One region of the Streptomyces sp. NPDC058880 genome, then DNA from elsewhere that is predicted to be linked to it. Evidence: riboswitches for the same ligand, from Rfam matches in the RefSeq annotation. Region 1 holds a riboswitch; the other holds the start of a gene.
The links. Region 1 has a riboswitch for thiamine pyrophosphate ahead of ACFW2G_RS20455 (thiamine ABC transporter substrate binding subunit). Riboswitches for the same ligand answer to the same signal wherever they lie in the genome.

Region 1 (4,742 bases):
AAGTGGCGTTCCGGCCTGAGCGATCCGGCCATCCCGCATCACCACCACCCGGTCGGCCAGCGCGAAGGCCTCCCCCTGGTCGTGCGTGACGGCCAGGACCGTCGTGCCCAGGCGTGAGAACAGCCCTCGCAGCTCGACCACGAGCCGCTCCCGCAGCCCCCGGTCCAGCTGGCCGAGCGGTTCGTCGAGCATCAACAGCCGCGGCGAGGGCGCCAGGGCCCGGGCCAGCGCCACCCGCTGCTGCTCTCCCCCGGACAAGGAGGCCACGGCGCGGCCCTGTGCCCCGGGGAGCCCCACCAGTTCGAGCAGTTCGGCGACCCGGTCGGGGTACGTCCGGCGGCCCCCGGCACGGCCGCCGCCGCGCATCCGCAGGCCGAAGGAGACGTTCGCGCCGACATCGCGGTGCGGGAAGAGCTGGTGGTCCTGGAACATCAGGCCCACGCCGCGCCGGTGCACGGGTACGGCGGCCTGGTCGGCGCCGTCCAGCAGCACGCGTCCCCCGGACACCTGCTGGAGCCCGGCCACCACCCGCAGCAGTGTGGACTTCCCGCTGCCGCTCGGACCCAGCACGCACACGGTCTCGTGCTCGTCCACCGTCAGGTCCACGGAGTCGACGACCGCGCGCTCGCCGAAGCGGACCGACACCCCTTCCAGCTGAAGCAGGGTCATCAGAACTCTCCGGAGGTCTTGTCGGGACGCAGCCGCTCCAGCGCCAGCAGGGAGACCGCGCACACCAGCATCAGGATGGTGCTCAGGGCCATCGCCTGCCCGTAGTTCAGTTCGCCGGCCCGTCCCAGCAGCCGCGCCACGGCCACCGGCAGCGTCGGCCGGTCCGGCCGCGCGATGAAGACGGTCGCGCCGAACTCGCCCAGCGACACGGCGAAGGCGAACCCGGCCGCGATCAGCAGCGCCCGCCGCACCAGCGGCAGGTCCACCTCCCGCCAGGCGCGCAGCGGTGACGCGCCCAGCACGGCGGCGGCCTCCCGCAGCCGTCCGTCCACCGCGCGCAGTACCGGCAGCATGGTCCGTACGACGAAGGGCACGCCGACCAGGGCCTGGGCCAGCGGCACCAGGATCCACGAGGTCCGCAGATCCAGCGGCGGCTCGTCCAGGGTGATCAGGAAGCCGAAGCCGACCGTCACGGCGGACACCCCCAGCGGGAGCATCAGCATCGCGTCGAAGCCGCGTACGAAGCGGCCGCCGCGCCTGGTCAGGACCGCGGCCGCGAGTCCCCCGACGACCAGGGCGACCGCGGTGGCGGCGAGCGCGTACTGCAGGGAGTTCCAGATCGCCTCCAGCGGCGGTACCAGGAAGGTGCCGCCGCCGGCGCCGGCGTCCTGCAGGGCCCGGTAGAAGCCGAGGCCGTAGCCACCGGGGGTGTCGAAGGACCGCTCGACGAGCACGGCCAGCGGCGCCACGATCAGCAGCCCGATGGTGAGCAGGACCCCGCCCAGGAGGGTGTGCTGCGCCCCACCGTGCGGCCGGTGCGCGGTACGGCCCGGGTCGACCAGGCGCAGTGCGGTCTCGCGCCGACGCACCGTCCAGGCGTGCAGGGCGAGGATCGCGCCGATGGCGGCGAACTGCACCATCGTCAGCACGGCCGCCGTCGGCAGGTCCAGCAGCTGCGCGGTCTGCCGGTAGACCTCCACCTCCAGGGTGGAGTAGGCGGGTCCGCCCAGGATCAGCACGACGCCGAAGGAGCTGAAGGTGAAGAGGAACACCATCAGGGAGGCCGCGGCCACGGCCGGGGCGAGCGCGGGCAGCGTCACCCGCCGCCAGGCGGCGAACCGGCCGGCGCCCAGCACCCGGGCGGCCTCCTCCTGGCGCGGATCGAGCTGGGCCCACAGGCCGCCGACGGTACGGACGACGACGGCGTAGTTGAAGAAGACGTGGGCGAGCAGGATCGCCCAGACGGTGGTGTCGAGCCGGACGCCCGCCAGCTCCTCCAGCATGCCGCCGCGCCCGAGCAGAGCGAGGAAGGCGGTGCCCACGACCACGGTCGGGAGCACGAACGGCACGGTCACCACCGCCCGCAGCAGCTGTTTGCCGGGGAACTCAAGGCGTGCGAAGGCGTACGCGCCGGGGAGCGCGATCAGCAAGGTGAGCGCGGTGGAGGCGAACGCCTGCCAGGTGGTGAACCAGAGCACGCCGGCGATGTCGGGCCGGGACAGGACCTCGCCGATCCGGCCGAACTGCCATCCGGTGTCGGTCTTGAGGCCGCGGCCGACGATCGCCGCGACGGGGTAGGCGAAGAACAGCCCGAAGAAGGCGAGGGGGGCGGCCATCAGGGCGAGGCGGACGGCGGTGGCCCGCCCGCTCCCGCCCCGCCCGGGTGCCCGCCCCGGTCCGGGGACCGGGGCGGCGTCGTCGGCCGACGCCGCTCCCGGCTCCTTCGTGGCGGCTACTTCACGACCAGTGCGGTCCATGCCTTGACCCACTGCTCACGGTTCTTGGCGATGGTCTCCGGTGCCACGTTCTCCGGCTTGTCGACCACCACGCCGTGCTTGGTGAACAGCTCCGGCAGCGCGGCGTCCTTGGTCACGGGGTTCACGAACATCTGGAGCGGCATGTCCTCCTGGAACTTCTTGCTGATCAGGAAGTCCACGAGGGCCTTGCCACCCTCCTCGTTCTTCGCGCCCTTGAGCAGGCCCGCGAACTCGGTCTGGCGGAAGCAGGTGCCGGTGGCGACGCCTGTGGGGGCCTCGGCCGGCTGCGGCTCGCCGTACAGCACCTCGACCGGCGGGCTGGAGGCGTAGGAGACGACCAGGGGGCGGTCGCCCTTGGCCTTCTTACCGCCCGCGGATCCGGAGAAGCGCTCGTTGTAGGCCTGCTCCCAGCCGTCGACGACCTCGACGCCGTTGGCCTTCAGCTTGCTCCAGTAGTCCTGCCAGCCCTCCTCGCCGTACTTGCCGACGGAGGCGAGCATGAATCCGAGGCCGGGAGAGGACGTCGCGGCGTTTTCGACCACCAGCAGGTTCTTGTACTCGGGCTTGGTCAGGTCGTCGAGCGTCTGCGGCGGGGCGATCTTCTTGTCGGCGAAGTAGGCCTTGTCGTAGTTGACGCAGATGTCGCCGGTGTCGACCGGGGTGACCCGGTGCTCGCTGTCGAGCACGTACTCGGGCTTCACGTCGGCCAGGCCCTTGGCCTCGTACGGGGTGAAGATGCCGTTGTCGAGGGCACGCGAGAGCAGGGTGTTGTCGACGCCGAAGAAGACGTCGCCGCGGGGGGAGCCCTTGGTGAGGATCTCCTGGTTCAGGGCGGCGCCGGCGTCACCGGACTTCAGCACCTTGACGGTGTAACCGCTCTGCTGCTCGAACTCCTTGAGGACCGACTCGGTCACGTTGAAGGAGTCGTGGGAGACGAGCGTGACGGTCTTGGACTTCGGGGCGTCGCTGGTGCCCGCGGCCTTGTCCTTGGCGTCGCCGCCGCCGCAGGCGCTGAGCGTGGTGACGCCCAGCGCGGCCGCGAGCGCAGCGCCCGCGATCTTCCTGGTGGTGCTCACTGGTGATTCCTCCTGGGATGACCAGGAGAAGACGCGGCCCTGCCCGGCGCTCTGTGGGAGCGGACGCCGGGCAGGGCGCAACAGCTTGAGTGGTGACCGAACTTCCTACCCCGAATGACCGGGGCGAGGTTCAGAGGGTCTGCGGATGACGGATACCGCACTCTCAGCGCTGTGGCGCTCCCCTGTCGGAATATGCAATTGGTTCGGCCACAGGGTACCTCGTGGCCGAATGGGACCGGTCAGAAGCGGACGTCAGCGCTCCGAAGCGGCCAGCTGGCCGCACGCGCCGTCGATCTCCTGGCCCCGGGTGTCCCGTACGGTCACGGGCACGCCGTGGCGGGCGATGGCCTCCACGAAAGCCTTCTCGTCCTCGGGCCGCGAGGCGGTCCACTTGGATCCGGGGGTCGGGTTCAGCGGGATCAGGTTGACGTGCACGCGCTTGCCCTTGAGCAGCCGTCCCAGGAGGTCACCGCGCCAGGCCTGGTCGTTGATGTCGCGGATCAGGGCGTACTCGATCGAGATCCGGCGGCTGGACTTCTCGGCGTACTCCCAGGCCGCGTCGAGGACCTCGCGGACCTTCCAGCGGGTGTTCACCGGGACCAGGGTGTCGCGCAGCTCGTCGTCCGGCGCGTGCAGCGAGACCGCGAGGCGGCACTTGAAGCCCTCGTCGGCGAACCGCAGCATGGCCGGGACCAGGCCGACCGTGGAGACCGTGATGCCGCGCTGGGACAGACCGAGGCCGTCGGGCTCCGGGTCCGTGAGCCGGCGGATGGCGCCGACGACGCGGTTGTAGTTGGCCAGGGGCTCGCCCATGCCCATGAAGACGATGTTCGACAGCCGGGCGGGGCCGCCGGGCACCTCGCCGTCGCGCAGGGCGCGCATGCCGTCGACGATCTGGTGCACGATCTCGGCGGTGGAGAGGTTGCGGTCCAGACCAGCCTGGCCGGTGGCACAGAAGGGACAGTTCATGCCGCAGCCGGCCTGCGAGGAGATGCACATGGTGACCCGGTCGGGATAGCGCATCAGCACGGACTCGACGAGTGTGCCGTCGTGCAGCTTCCACAGGGTCTTGCGGGTGGTGTCGTCGTCGCAGCTGATGTGCCGGATGACGCTCATCAGGTCCGGGAGGAGCTCCTGCTGGAGCTTGGTCCGGGAGCCGGCGGGGATGTCCGTCCACTCGGCGGGGTCGTGCGCGTAGCGGGCGAAGTAGTGCTGGGAGAGCTGCTTGGCCCGGAAGGGC
Region 2 (4,742 bases), on a different contig from region 1:
ATCGCGGTGCACCACCAGCCCGTCATCCACTGGCGCCCCGCTCTGGTCACCACCCGGCTGCCCTGGACATACGTCGGTGTCCTGCACGAGTACCTCGACTGCGCGGACCCGTTCACCCGCGGAGTCCTGGAGGGCTTCCACATCCGCGTCATCGGCGGCGGAGCCCGGCAGGGCGAGGGGGGCGACCGGGAGAAGTACCTCCGCGACGCCGGAATCCTGGAGAAGGGCCTCCTGGAGGAACCGGAAAACGCCCGCTACGCCTTCTACCTCGCCCAGAGCTGGCGCGACGCGGGCGAGCCGGAGAAGTCCCTCGCCGCATACGACCGACGGGCGGCCATGGGCGGCTTCGCCGAGGAGGCGTTCTGCGCACGGCTCTACGCGGCACGGCTCGCGGCAGGTCTCCGGCGCCCGCCGGCCGAGGTGACGGACCGCTACCTCCGCGCCCACGAGAGCCGGCCCGGCCGGGCCGAGGCGCTCGGCGACCTGGCCCGCCTGTGCCGTCTGGACGGCCGCTTCGAGCTGGCGTACCTGTTCGCCCGTCAGGCGGCGCGGATCCCGCGCCCCGAGGACATCCTGTTCGTCGAGTTCGACTGGTACGAGTGGCGTGCACTCGACGAGCTCGCGGTCGCCGCCTACTGGGTCGGCGCGTACGAGGAGTCGCTGGAGTGCTGCGAACGCCTCCTGCGGGAGGACGGGCTCCCGGAGAGCCAGCGGGAACGGGTGCTCGAGAACCGCGCGTTCGCCCTGGCCAAGCTGGGTCCGGAGTACCGGGCGGCGGCCTGACGGCGCGGACCCGCGACTCCCCCCATGGGTCGCGGGTCCGCGCCGCATCCGGTACCTGACGGCCGGTCTCAGTCGGCCAGCGGGAGGTAGACGCGGTTGCCCGAGGCCGCGAACTCGGCGGACTTCTCCGCCATGCCGGCCTGGATCTCCTCCGCCTTCAGGTCCCCGCCGTGCTCGCGGCGGATGTCCTGCGAGATCTTCATCGAGCAGAACTTCGGACCGCACATGGAGCAGAAGTGCGCGGTCTTGGCCGGTTCGGCGGGAAGGGTCTCGTCGTGGAACTCACGCGCCGTGTCCGGGTCCAGGGCCAGGTTGAACTGGTCCTCCCAGCGGAACTCGAACCGCGCGTCGGACAGGGCGTCGTCCCACTCCTGGGCACCCGGGTGTCCCTTGGCGAGGTCGGCGGCGTGCGCCGAGATCTTGTACGTGATCACGCCGGTCTTGACGTCGTCCCGGTTGGGCAGGCCCAGGTGCTCCTTGGGCGTGACGTAGCAGAGCATCGCCGTACCCCACCAGGCGATCATCGCGGCGCCGATGCCCGAGGTGATGTGGTCGTACGCGGGCGCCACGTCCGTGGTGAGCGGGCCGAGCGTGTAGAAGGGCGCCTCCTCGCAGATCTCCTGCTGGAGGTCGATGTTCTCCTTGATCTTGTGCATCGGGACATGGCCCGGACCCTCGATCATCGTCTGCACGTTGTGGCGCTTGGCGATGGTGTTGAGCTCGCCCAGCGTCTTGAGCTCCGCGAACTGCGCCGCGTCGTTGGCGTCCGCGATGGACCCCGGGCGCAGGCCGTCACCCAGCGAGTACGTGACGTCGTACGTCGCCAGGATCTCGCAGAGCTCCTCGAAGTTCGTGTAGAGGAAGTTCTCCTTGTGGTGCGCGAGGCACCATGCGGCCATGATCGAGCCGCCGCGCGAGACGATGCCGGTCTTGCGGCGGGCGGTCAGCGGCACGTACGGGAGCAGCACGCCGGCGTGGACCGTCATGTAGTCGACGCCCTGCTCGGCCTGCTCGATGACCGTGTCCTTATAGATCTCCCAGGTCAGCTCCTCGGCACGGCCGTCGACCTTCTCGAGTGCCTGGTAGAGCGGCACGGTGCCGATCGGCACGGGGGAGTTGCGCAGGACCCACTCGCGGGTGGTGTGGATGTTGCGGCCCGTCGAGAGGTCCATGACCGTGTCGGCGCCCCAGCGGGTCGCCCAGGTCATCTTCTCCACCTCCTCCTCGATCGAGGAGGTGACGGCGGAGTTGCCGATGTTGGCGTTGACCTTCACCAGGAACTTCTTGCCGATGATCATCGGCTCGATCTCCGGGTGGTTCACGTTCGCGGGGAGCACCGCGCGACCTGCCGCGATCTCCTCACGGACGACCTCGGCGGAGACGTTCTCGCGGATCGCGACGTACTCCATCTCCGGGGTGACCTCGCCCCGGCGGGCGTACGCGAGCTGCGTGACGGCGGCCCCGTCGCGGCCCCGGCGGGGCTGGCGGGGGCGGCCCGGGAAGACCGCGTCGAGGTTCTTGAGGCCGCCGCGCGGCGAGGTGTGCTTGATGCCGTCGTCTTCGGGGCGGACCGGGCGTCCGGCGTACTCCTCGGTGTCGCCGCGGCCGATGATCCAGTTCTCGCGCAGCGGCGCGAGGCCCCGTCGCACATCGGTCTCGATCTGCGGGTCGGTGTACGGACCGGACGTGTCGTAGAGCGTCACGTCCTTGCCGTTGGTGAGGTGGACCTGGCGGACCGGCACCCGGATGTCGGGGCGGGAGCCCGCCACGTAGCCCTTGTGCCAGCCCGGCTTGCGCTCGGTCGAGCCGTCGGCGTCCTGGCTGACGGCAGGCGTGCGTGCGTCCTGAATGGTCATGAGACCTGATCTCCCTACGCCGGCATTACCCGGTAACAGGTTCGGCGGTCGACGCAGCCTCTTCCCCTACGCATCCGTGCCCGCGTACGGTGATCAGCGCCCTCTCAGCCCGGTGCTCCGAGCTCCCGCGTTGTGCAAAGTAGCCCCCACGCTAGCGTCATCCATGGCGTGCTGAACAGTGGGCCCCCCTCATCTCTTGCGATGATCTGCTGGTGACGTCCTCGCCGCAGCCCCCCACCGAGCCCACCGAGACCGGCAGCCACTCCGGCCACGCGCACGCCGGACACGGGCACTCCTCCGGCCATTCCCACAGCCACGGTCACGGACCGGCCGCCCCCGTCTCGAAGCACCTGCGCAAGGTCATCGCGGCGGTGCTGATCCCCTTTGCCGTCGCCGTGTTCGCCGGTCTGGCGGTCCTCTGGCCGGGCGGCGCCCCGGACCACGAGCGGACCGGGGTGGGCTTCGACCGGCAGACCCAGCAGGCCAAGGTCGTCTCACTGGAACGCGTCGACTGCGCGTCCGTGAACGCCGGGCAGGTGCCGCCGACCGGCGAGGTGTCGACCCCGACGGGGCGCGAGGCCCGGGCCGCGCAGACCGGAGAGTGCAAGAAGGCCACCGTCGAGGTCGGGAGCGGCCCGGACCGGGGACGCACCTTCGTGGAGATCGTCCAGCCGGGCGCACCACGGCAGCTCGCGGATGGCCAGGAGGTGGTGGTCGCGTACGCCCCCGACGCGCCGCGCGACCTCCAGTACTCGGTGATCGACGTGAACCGCAAGCTTCCGCTGGCGGCACTGGCCGGCATCTTCGCGCTCTCGGTCGTCCTCGTCGGCCGGATGCGCGGGCTCTTCGCGCTGATCGCACTCGTCGTCAGCTTCGGCGTGCTGACGCTCTTCATCCTCCCCGCCATCCTCCAGGGATCGAACCCGCTGGTGGTCGCGGTGGTCGGGGCGAGCGCCATCATGCTGATCGCGCTCTACATGTGCCACGGCCTGACCGCACGCACCTCCGTGGCGGTCCTGGGGACGCTCGTGTCGTTGCTGCTGATCGGCCTGCTGGGTTCGGTGTTCATCGACTGGGCGTTCCTCAGCGGGAACACCGACGACAACACCGGTCTGATCCACGGTCTGTACCCGGACATCGACATGAGCGGTCTGCTGCTCGCCGGGATCATCATCGGATCGCTGGGCGTCCTCGACGACGTGACGGTCACCCAGACCTCGGCGGTCTGGGAACTGCACCAGGCCGACCCGTCGATGGGCCCCCGGGCCCTGTATCGGGCCGCCATCCGGATCGGCCGCGACCACATCGCGTCGGTGGTCAACACCCTGGTACTGGCCTACGCGGGCGCCGCGCTCCCCTTGCTCCTGCTGTTCTCGATCGCCAACAGCAGCATGGGAGCGGTGGCGAACAGCGAACTGGTCGCGGTGGAGATCGTACGGACCCTCGTCGGCTCGATCGGTCTCGTGGCCTCGGTGCCCGTGACGACGGCACTCGCGGCGCTGGTCGTGTCAGCCGACCGGCCGGAATCCCCGGACGCCGCACCGGGCTCGGGGCCGGCACGCGGCGGCCGGGGCCGGCGGCGCAAGCGCTGAACGGTGGTTCGGCCCGAGGGATGAGCGGGCCGGGACCGCGCTTCGGCCCGAAGGGTGAGCGGGCAAGGACCACTCATCGGCGCGCGGGAGCGAGCGGACCCGGACTGCGGTTCAGCCCGCGTTCTGCTCGTTCTGCTCGTTCTGCCGCGACTCGGCCAGGATTCTGCCGAGTGCCTCGTCCAGGTGTTCCTCGAAGTCGCCCGTGTTCCGTTCCTGTCCGAGCGGCACGAGCCGGTCGGTGCGGTCGAGGAACGCGACGAGCGGTGCCGCGCTGGCCCGGAACAGGGCACGGTCGCCGCCGACCTGAAGCCGGATGTGGACGTCGGACAGCTCCTCGGGGCAGGTGGGGGCGATATGCACATCGCCGTCACCACACGGCTTGTTGATGCCGTCGAGGAGCAGCTCCCGGCCGAACGCCCAGGTCACGGGCGCGTCTCCGGGAAGGTGGAAGGTCAGGCGGACTGCGTAGGGATCACGGGCGTCGTACCGGAGTTCCACCGGGATCCGGAAC

Region 2: another riboswitch for thiamine pyrophosphate. It lies ahead of thiC (phosphomethylpyrimidine synthase ThiC); the one in region 1 lies ahead of ACFW2G_RS20455 (thiamine ABC transporter substrate binding subunit).

What each region holds. Positions count from the first base shown of each region.
Region 1 covers NZ_JBHYMC010000035.1:61,738-66,479, forward strand. The annotation lists gene ACFW2G_RS20445 (ABC transporter ATP-binding protein) at 1-669, opposite strand, end outside; gene ACFW2G_RS20450 (ABC transporter permease) at 669-2,285, opposite strand; gene ACFW2G_RS20455 (thiamine ABC transporter substrate binding subunit) at 2,402-3,502, opposite strand; TPP riboswitch at 3,587-3,696, opposite strand; gene rlmN (23S rRNA (adenine(2503)-C(2))-methyltransferase RlmN) at 3,755-4,742, opposite strand, start outside.
Region 2 covers NZ_JBHYMC010000005.1:86,244-90,985, forward strand. The annotation lists gene ACFW2G_RS04975 (glycosyltransferase) at 1-783, shown strand, start outside; gene thiC (phosphomethylpyrimidine synthase ThiC) at 852-2,639, opposite strand; TPP riboswitch at 2,634-2,778, opposite strand; gene ACFW2G_RS04985 (YibE/F family protein) at 2,852-4,231, shown strand; gene ACFW2G_RS04990 (SsgA family sporulation/cell division regulator) at 4,343-4,742, opposite strand, start outside.